DNA from 3 places in the Lentibacillus sp. Marseille-P4043 genome. Region 2 is predicted to be linked to each of the others. Evidence: riboswitches for the same ligand, from Rfam matches in the RefSeq annotation. Region 2 holds a riboswitch; each other region holds the start of a gene.
The links. Region 2 has a riboswitch for thiamine pyrophosphate ahead of tenA (thiaminase II). Riboswitches for the same ligand answer to the same signal wherever they lie in the genome.
Positions count from the first base shown of each region.

Region 1: it holds a riboswitch for thiamine pyrophosphate, as region 2 does, so the genes downstream of both, thiT (energy-coupled thiamine transporter ThiT) here and tenA (thiaminase II) in region 2, are expected to answer to the same signal.
Region 3: it holds a riboswitch for thiamine pyrophosphate, as region 2 does, so the genes downstream of both, C8270_RS18455 (ABC transporter substrate-binding protein) here and tenA (thiaminase II) in region 2, are expected to answer to the same signal.

Region 1 is NZ_LT984884.1:3,252,039-3,255,307, forward strand. Features, by position in the region: gene C8270_RS16160 (hypothetical protein) at 1-902, opposite strand, end outside; gene C8270_RS20305 (hypothetical protein) at 1,046-1,192, opposite strand; gene thiT (energy-coupled thiamine transporter ThiT) at 1,343-1,918, opposite strand; TPP riboswitch at 2,037-2,142, opposite strand; gene C8270_RS16170 (M3 family oligoendopeptidase) at 2,208-3,269, opposite strand, start outside.
Region 2 is NZ_LT984884.1:503,083-506,351, reverse strand. Features, by position in the region: gene thiD (bifunctional hydroxymethylpyrimidine kinase/phosphomethylpyrimidine kinase) at 1-677, opposite strand, end outside; gene tenA (thiaminase II) at 674-1,363, opposite strand; TPP riboswitch at 1,436-1,539, opposite strand; gene thiW (energy coupling factor transporter S component ThiW) at 1,547-2,035, opposite strand; TPP riboswitch at 2,118-2,231, opposite strand; gene C8270_RS02685 (peptide MFS transporter) at 2,395-3,269, opposite strand, start outside.
Region 3 is NZ_LT984884.1:3,708,966-3,712,234, forward strand. Features, by position in the region: gene C8270_RS18445 (ABC transporter permease) at 1-116, opposite strand, end outside; gene C8270_RS18450 (thiamine-binding protein) at 116-406, opposite strand; gene C8270_RS18455 (ABC transporter substrate-binding protein) at 419-1,411, opposite strand; TPP riboswitch at 1,563-1,672, opposite strand; gene C8270_RS18460 (diphthine--ammonia ligase) at 1,740-2,333, opposite strand; gene C8270_RS20145 (hypothetical protein) at 2,574-3,023, opposite strand; gene C8270_RS20150 (hypothetical protein) at 3,234-3,269, shown strand, end outside.

The DNA.
Region 1 (3,269 bases), 2.7 Mb from region 2:
TTGCCAAATGCTACGGTTGATAAAAGCAGGAGAATTACAGCAACTCCTCCGACAAATGCTGCCCCATCTCCACCCTCAAAACCCGTCATTCTTCCTGACATCAATTTTGCGGACATCATATATACGACTACAGCCAGCAAAGCAATTGGAACAATGATCGAAAATAGTTTACTCCAAATTGTGAGATGAGCGGATTTTGCTTCGTTTTTTGATTCTGATACAGTTTCCAATGCTTCTAAATCTTGTTGTATTAATTCACTATCTTTAGAACGAATTGATTTTCGATACAACAAATAAGCGGCAGCAATTGCGATTCCACCAGTAATAAGTGAAAGCAATAATGCCTGGTCAGCAACAACCCCAACTTCAATCCCCGCAGACTTGGCTGATAAGCTGGGAGCGACCTGCACAATGTAGTCAGAAGAAAGTGCCATCCCTTGCCCAGCAATTGCTACCGCTACCGCCGCTGTAATAGCTGGTAATCCTGCACGCACTGCCGCAGGAACAAGAAGCGCACAAATTAATGGAACAGCTGGTGTTGGCCAGAAAAATAAGGAAATAACATACGTTACAGCGATAAGGACAAAAAATGAAACATGTCCATTAACCATCATCTTCTGAATCGGTTGTATCATCCTCCGATCTGCTCCAAGATCACGTAACGAATGCAATAGCGCCAACATAAATGTGATGATTAGAAAAATACTAAAGAGCTCTTTTGCAGCAACCAAGTTCGCATTAAAAATGGAAGTGAAACCGTCAATAAGACTACCATTGTACACCCAAGCAATGACAAACGTTCCAAGTAATGTAGGAAGTACAACGCCACGTTTAAAAATCATTGTCAAAATAATAATCAGTGTAAATAATCCATATAACCAATGCGATATCGTAAGTTCCACATGAACCTTCCTTTCTCCTTACGTGTGCTATAGCCTATGCAAATCGGTAATAGGGAGTGAGAAAAAAGGAAGGTTCATAAAAAACAATTTGCTTTTGACACTGGTATAAAATAGTGAATTAAATTAAAAACGAACAAACGAGCTTACGCCTGTTTGTCCGTTTCAGAATCCACCTTTTCAGCACAGCGATTACATAATAAATTACCATCTATTTGTTCACCATCAAAAAAGCCATTTTCACAATAAACAGCTTTTCCGCATGATTGACATTCACCAATTAATTCCCGCAAGATTATCACCCCTATTTTCAGTATACTCAAAAAATATGCACTTCGCAAAAATAGAGGTATGCATAAATTATTCATTTTTTCCGAAAACAAAAGCCGTACCAACTAAAGACAGTGGTACGACCTAACATATCGTGAGCGGAAAGCTAATGTTTATGCAGTTGCACTTAATAGTGTTCTTGGCTGTTTATGAAACAAGAAAAACACAGCGATTGTACAGATAATGAACGACGGAACAATGTATGAGATATTATATAGCAATGAATAAATCCAGACATTCATGCCGTCAACTGCTGATTCAAAAAATACGACTCCCGCAGCAAAATGGGCAATAAAACGCAACATGGAACCAAGAAGGACACCAGTTAAAATATATGTTATAGATGTCGCTGTATTACCTTCCTTAACTGCACGCTGAATTGGCTTCGCAAAAATACCAGCAAAACCGATTACGGTAAAAGCAACCGCATAATCAAGCAGACCTTGCCAAAAGTACAATATATACCCTGTTCCTAATGCTACCTGTAAAACACCCCATAGAAATCCAGATAATAATCCACCTTTTAGCCCCCAACGAAAGGCGACAATGAATACCGGTATCATCGCCAATGAAATCGATCCGCCTTGAGCCCAGATTTTAAAAGATAAAAATGGAGCAAGATCTAACGCTAATGCTAACGCTGTAAAAATCGCAACCTCAATTAAAAACAATGTACGTTTTTCCTTCAATCAAATGACCTCCCCTTCTAGTAGACTTAGGAATCTACCAGCGAAAATTTTGAACACAAAAAAAGCAATGTCAAAGGGGAAGCTTCCTGATGGGGAATCCGCTCACATTGCTTTTATACCATCAAAAAAGCTACCATCCCTACGCTAGTATTAACTAACAGGTTCAAAGGGTAAGAACAGCACAGTGTTCACTCTCAGCCAAATGGGCTCCCCCTGTAGACTTTTATTTTTATGCTTTTTTCGTTACCTGTATTATAACGTATTCACCAACTAGTAGCAACGCTGAAATCTAAAGTGCCAGAAACTCCTCAACATCCTTCACACATAAATTGATGGCGTTTTCCCAGAAATCTGGTTTTGTTAAATCAACTCCCAAATGTTTTTCCGCTAAGTCTTCAACGGTCATTTTTCCGGTGTCGCGAAGCAGTGCAATATAATCCTCTTCAAAACTACTACCTTTTTCAAGTGCATGTGCATAGATTCCGAGACTAAACAAATAGCCGAACGTATATGGAAAATTATAAAATGGTGTTCCCGTGATGTGAAAATGCAGTTTAGACGCCCAGAAATTCGGATCGTACGTATCTAACGCATCGCAATACGCCTCTTTTTGTGCCTCCACCATTAATTCATTCAGTCTTGGTACTGGAACCATTCCTTGTTTTCTTTCTTCATAAAATCGCTGTTCAAAAAGGAATCGGGCATGAATATTCATGAAAAAGGCAACACTTCGTTGAATTTTATCTTCCAGCACGGATTGCTTTTCTACTTTGCTTTTCGCGTTCTTCACCGATGCATCAGCAATAATCATTTCCGCAAACGTTGATGCCGTTTCTGCTACATTCATTGCATACCCCTGATTCAACCCATTCACATCATTCATGACATGTTGATGGTAAGCATGGCCTAATTCATGGGCAAGGGTAGCAATATTAGATGATGTCCCGGAATAAGTCATAAAAATACGTGTCTGTTCACTATCCGGAAAACTTGTGCAGAATCCTCCTGGACGTTTTCCGGCACGATCTTCCGCTTCGATCCAACGATTATCAAAAGCCATACGGGCAAAATCAGCCATTTTTGGACTAAAGTTTTGGAAATTCTCGACGATAAAATTGGCCCCTTCCGTATAGCTAGAAGTTTCCACTTTTTCGGTTAGGGGTGCCCCGATGTCATACATACTTAGTTTTTCTAATCCTAACAATTCTGCTTTCCTTTGCAAATAAGCAACAAATGTCTGTTTATGGTTCGTAATTGCACCCCACATGGCATCTAATGTTTCCTTTTTCATCCGATTAATCGCTAATGGTTCTTTTAAAACGTCCTGCCAATCACGATGTTTATAGGTTTG
Region 2 (3,269 bases):
AAACCTTTACTCAATAATGCCGTTATTGCAGCAGAATACGTGCAGCCTGTTCCATGTATATTTTTTGTTTCAATTCGTTCAGAAGAGAAGCGGTACATTTCTTTTCCGTCATATAAATAGTCAGTTGCTTCCCCAGCTAAATGACCTCCCTTAACGAGGGCAGCTTCAGCACCGTAATTAATCACGATTTGTTCAGCAGCCTGTTGTAAATCGTCGATCGTTTTAATAGTCTCTCCGATAATATATTCTGCCTCTGGAACATTTGGTGTTACTAACGTTGTCCTGGGTAGAAGCTCATCACGCAAATAGTCTCGGGCATCTGCTGTGATTAATGAATCACCACTGGATGCAACCATTACAGGGTCCATGACAAAAGGAACGGATAAATGTGAAATCTTCCTGGCTATTGCATCCATTATGTCGATATTCGCAATCATTCCCGTTTTAAATGCTTGAAATGGGATATCCGAAATAACGGAATCGAGTTGTTGCACAATCATTTTAATAGGGAGATGGTGAACGTCCTGGACGCCAGTTGTGTTTTGCGCAACAACTGATGTAATCACAGACATACCGTAGCATGTGAATTCCTGGAATGTTTTTAAATCAGCCTGAATGCCTGCCCCACCACTTGGATCAGTGCCAGCAATTGTGAGTGCACAAGGTGTTTGGGTCATTGGTGTGTCACCAGTCTTTCTCCTGGCCACGCTTCACACGTGTATGCCATATCCCAAAAGGCTAATTCCAATTGGCAGCTTTTGCGGAATGCTTCTTTCATTCGCCCGATATCTTTACTTGAGGACTGATCTGCCAATTCATCTAAACGGGTTCGCATTTCTGTCGTGGTTTTTTCCATGCTTTCCTCAGCATAAAAGTTAATCCATGGATAAAACGCATGATTTTTAGATGGTTTATATGTTTTCATTAATTCCTTACCAATTTCGAGATATGTCCATGGACAAGGGAGTAATGCACAGATTATTTCAGGTAAACTACCCATTTGTGCATGATACATCATATGTTTCATGTAATGATCTGCAGTAGGTGGTAATGGATACCCTTGAAGCTCGTCATACTCAACCCCGATTGCCTCACAAAAGTTGTGGTGAGGATGGATTTCGCTGTGCAGTACAAACCGGATTTGTTCGTTAAAAAAGGACATATCTTTACGATTGTTTGCCTTTGATATCGCGATTCCATAAACGTTGATAAATGCGTTTAAGTACTCAAAGTCTGCTTTAATATAATGTGCTAATGCTTTTTTAGGCACATTTTCTTTGCCGATCCCCTGTACAAATGGATGGTTAAAAATTGCTTGAAAAATATCGTTATTTTCTTCTCTAAGATTTTGTGAAAATGTCATTGTCATGCCTCCTCGAATTTTTAGGAAGCTACTAAGGGAATAGAAAAGTAGATAAATAGAGAGGTACATATTTTTTCCTCTCGACCACTTCCCTCCGCTGGTATTAACCAGATCAGGTTCCAAGGGACTAAGGAATATTCCTATTCTCAGCTATTCTAGCGCCCCTAGTAGTTCTTCATAATACTAAATATTTTGTAATACTTGTCGTTGTTTCAAGCGAACAGCTATTACCCAGCCGATCAATGCGCCTGTTCCACTGCTTACTAGAAATGATGGGAAAAAGAATAATGCACCAACTGAACTTCCCATTAAAAAGTTGGCCAATGGTACGGCAAACAAGGAACCAACAATTCCAGTCCCAATGAATTCTCCAAGTGCAGCCCATACCTTTTTGCCAAATTTTTTATAAAGATACCCTGCCAGAAAAGCACCAATCATCCCGCCAGGAAATGCTAATAGTGTACCAAGTCCAAGCAAATTTCGGAGCACCCCAATCATAAAGGCGATCATAACAGCTGGAGCTGGACCAAGCATGATTGCCGCCATGACGTTGACCGCGTGTTGTACAGGGTAAGCTTTGGCAACGCCTGCTGGAAACCATAGAATTTGTGCTCCAATCGTTCCAATGGCTACAAAAACTGCCATTGTTGTTAGTAAACGCGTTCGATTCATTTATTTCCCCCTTTCTAATAAAAATAAAAAAGCTAGATCCTGATAAAAGGACCTAGCTTAGTATGGGATTCGTTTATGGACATAATGCCACTCACTACTTCCCTCCGCTGGTATTAACCAGATCAGGTCCATAAGAGTCGGAAAGCAGTTCGGCCTTCCTCTCAGCCCACAATTTTGGGCCCCCCTAGTAGTTGAACTATTATAAAATTTGCTTGTTGATTCTTATCTTAACAAAGGTACTTCCATTTGTCACCAGTCTATGACAATATTTAAATTTTTCTCTCTACGCATTTAAAAGAAAAAAGGCTGCTCCAAAACCAACAATGACAGTTTGGAGCAACCCTTTTCTTAAATTACGTTTAGTTAATCCCTCGCATGAACACGTGAATTTTCTTAGATGCAGCAAATAGAATAAAACCTAGTAAGATTGAAATTCCACCGATGATACCGAAATATAGAATTTCTGTATCCGGAGAATATAGTTTTACAATTTGGGCATTGATAGCCTGTGCTGACGCATTGGATAGGAACCATAGACTCATCGTTTGCGCTGAAAATGCAGCTGGTGCAAGTTTTGTAGTCGCTGATAAGCCAACCGGTGATAAACATAATTCTCCAATAACAACTAGGAAGAAGCTTAATACTAACCATAACGGATTGACAAGCGTATCTGTTCCATTAATGATGGCAGGTACAATCATCACGAGAAAAGATAGTCCGGCAAAAAATAGACCAAATGAAAACTTCTTCGGTGTTGATGGTTGGCTTTTTCCTAATCTAATCCAAAGCCAAGCAAATACAGGCGCTAAAAGAACGATAAATAGAGGATTCAATGACTGGAACCAGGAAGATTGAATCTCAAAACCTGCTAAACTCAGATCGGTTCGCTGATCAGCAAAACGTGCTAAAATAATCGAACCTTGCTCTTGAATCGCCCAAAACATAATAGCAGCAATAAACATTGGTATATATGCCAGTAAACGAGATCGTTCCACTTCAGTCGTTTTCTTACTGCGGTACATAACGATGAAATAGCAAGTAGGTATAATAATCCCTAGTATACTTACAATCATTGTAAATCCGTTAATCGTTAAGATGCCGGTTGGGATAGTGATTGCTCCCAATAGAATAACAATGATTGCCCCAATGCCAAATCGCTTAAATACAGTTTTTTTCTCTGATTCTGATAGCGGGTTTGGAACAGTCGATCCTGCAGGGCCAAGATATTTTCCCT
Region 3 (3,269 bases), 3.2 Mb from region 2:
GGTGCGGGAAGGAGCCAATCCGGTATATCAAATAGTATACTGGAAAGCTCCCATGCACTGAACAAAAGGAGGATAACCACAAGCGGTTTCCATCCTTTTTCAATGATCCCTTTCATTAGCGATATTTCTCCGTCAGTTCATACATTGAAGCCCCATCTGGTTTATGAAACACTTTTACCTGCGAAATAATACTTTCACACCCGCGTTCAGTCATCCTTGTATTCATTTTTTCGATAATTGATAGAAGCACCGGCAAATCGCCTTCCATTGTTGTCTCGAGCGGGTTCACCTCATATTTCACGCCTGATTGAGCAATAACTTCTATTGCAGCATCTACATATGGAATCGTATCCTCCCCATTTTTTGTCTTTGGTATAATTTGTACACTCACTAACGCATTTGCCATTTAAATAACCTCCTATTTTGGTAGAAATTCATTCGTAAAAGCTTTTTCGCTATCTAGTCGTGTGTCTAATAGATTGTTATCGTACATCCAATTTGCATAATTCTCCCAGACTTCTAGTTTCTGTTCGCCCCAACGATCGGCATCATCCTGGTATTTTGGTGAGAGCCACTCTTGACTCGCCTGTACCAGTTCCACATCAAGATCGGGAACTGCGTCTATCAATATAGCAGCCGCTTCGTCAGGGTTATCGATAGCAAATCTATATCCTTTCGAAACAGCCGCTAAAAACTTCTTAACCGTTTCCGGATTTTCCTCAATTGTTTGTTCATTCGTCGTAAGAACAGGTGTATAATAATCAAGTTTTTTCGAGTAGTCAGTTAGGTACAACATGTTTAACTCCTCACCGCGCAGTTCAGCTTCTACACCAGTCCAGCCATAATAAATCCAAGCAAAGTCAATATCGCGTTTCACTGCCGTAAAGAAGTCAGTGTTTCCCATATTGACAATATCCACATCATCGGCAGAAGCATTCTCTTGGTTCATAAGGGATGTAAGAACAGCCTTCTCAACTGGCGCACCCCAACCACCATACGTCTTCCCGGCAAAATCTTTCGGTGATGTGATATCTTTTTCTTTAGGTGAGGCAAAACCAGATGTATTATGCTGAATCACTGCTGCAATGGAAACGATCGGAACACCTTGTACACGTGCTTCCGTAATACTTTCCTGCGCACCCACACCAAAATCGGCCTTACCTGACGCGACAAGCTGATCAGCTCCAACTTCTCCCGGCATCATAATTTCCACATCCAGTCCCTCGTCATTAAAGTATCCCTTTTTCTGTGCAACATAAATGCCAGTATGATTCGTGTTTGGTGTCCAGTCCAAGACGAACTTTATTTTCTGCTTAGTGTCCTCATCTTGATCCGCACTTTTGGACTCGTTGTTGCCGTTACATGCCACAAGAACGGTAGTGAGCATAAGTAACATTAAAAGCTTCTTCATTTCCTAACCTCCATCGTGTATGTAATTTTTGTTTAGGAAAATGACCGGCATAAAAGAGTAAAAATGACAATAAAAAAACACCACCATTTTTAAACCTGGGGTGCATGCAAAAAAAGAAAGATTTACCTTTTCTTTTAGATAAATTCGCCTTTTCTTTTAACATGATGTTCCCTACGCTGGTTTCAGCCAGATCAGGTTCCAAGGGTCAGTATCTAACGGATACAATCTCAACCAGCTCAACTGGTCCCCCCACAAAATCTATTTAGTTTTGATCTTACATGTATAAGGTACTACATTACGATACCGTTTTCAAGAAGAATTATAATTTTCAAACCGGATCGTTAAATATTGGCCCGCCAAACACTGTTGTATGATATTCTCCCGATTCCCCCAGCGGACAAACATCCTTCTTGCTAATATCCGTAATAAACGACTCATCTACAAGTCGGCCTATCCAGCTTTCCGGAAGTTTTGTATTATCTACCTTGATAACCCGTGCCTGAAACTTTGAAGCGACAAATTCTCTTAATAAATCCAATACCTTATGTTGATCCGTCCACAACGGGTAAATCGGCGCTACGCCAGCTTTTTCTGCAACCTGCTCTCCCCACTCACGATGCCCTTCTAAGTATATGTCACCAAATGCCACGCTATCAATCTCATAGGTCATTTTTAAATCTTGTAGCGTATGAACAAAATCCTGTGTATATTCCGTAAAGTCTGTTTTGATAAAATGAACGGGAATCCCGATCCGTTCAGCCTGCTTTTCAATTCGATCAAGCTTCTCCCCATGCGCGACTGTTTCATGTTTTTCCTGCCATATCGTTGTAATCAGACAGGAAACATCATGACCTTGTTGTTGCAATCGATATAATGCTAGACTGCTATCTTTCCCACCACTGAATGATAAAGCTATTTTCATATCTACTGGCTCCTTCTTCTACTAATTATCTACACTATATCACTCAACCCTAAAAGAAAGAAAGCCAGTGGTCAGCTGGCTTTCCCCAGGAGGTTTCATGGGTTGTAATAAATCTTCCACAAGCCTTGTTTCGATTTATACTTTATTCTATGTGCATGCAGCCTCATTCGTATTGGTGATTTCCTCAAGACAACCGTACATTTAGCGCGAAATCTAGTCGGTTTTTCGTAATGTTTGTTGCTATGTGATTTGGTAGTTGATATATAATGCGATGCAAGTAAGAAGTTGCTCTCCCACCAGAATCTTGATCGGGTCGATGCTACCTCGTTCGGGTTGATATTCTCGATTCGGGTTGATGTTTCTCGGATTCGGGTTGATGTTCCCTCGTTCGGGTCGATGTTTCCTCGTTCGGGTCGATGTTCTCGGATTCGGGTTGATGTTCCCTCGTTCGGGTCGATGTTTCCTCGTTCGGGTTGATGTTTCTCGGATTCGGGTTGATGTTCCCTCGTTCGGGTTGATGTTCCCTCGTTCGGGTCGATGTTTTCGGATTCGGGTTGATGTTCTCGAATTCGGGTTGATGTTCTCGGATTCGGGTTGATGTTCCCTCGTTCGGGTCGATGTTCTCGGATTCGGGTCGATGTTTCCTCGTTCGGGTTGATGTTCTCGGATTCGGGTCGATGTTAAAAACAACTTTCCAGCTCCAGCAAGCTGTGCCCCACAACATGAAGACCTTTTCTTATTGTAGACGAAATAAATGACGATATATGGAAAGTGTGTTAATTAAGCCAAAAATATTTTATAATTATAGTGGACAACTAAACAAAAACTTGAAACCAAATACGGCTTTGATTCGTATAAGTGTTATCACTAAATTCATCGAATAAAAGGAGGTGAATACAGATGCTGGAATTGCTAGGTCAATTGACAGGGGATGTT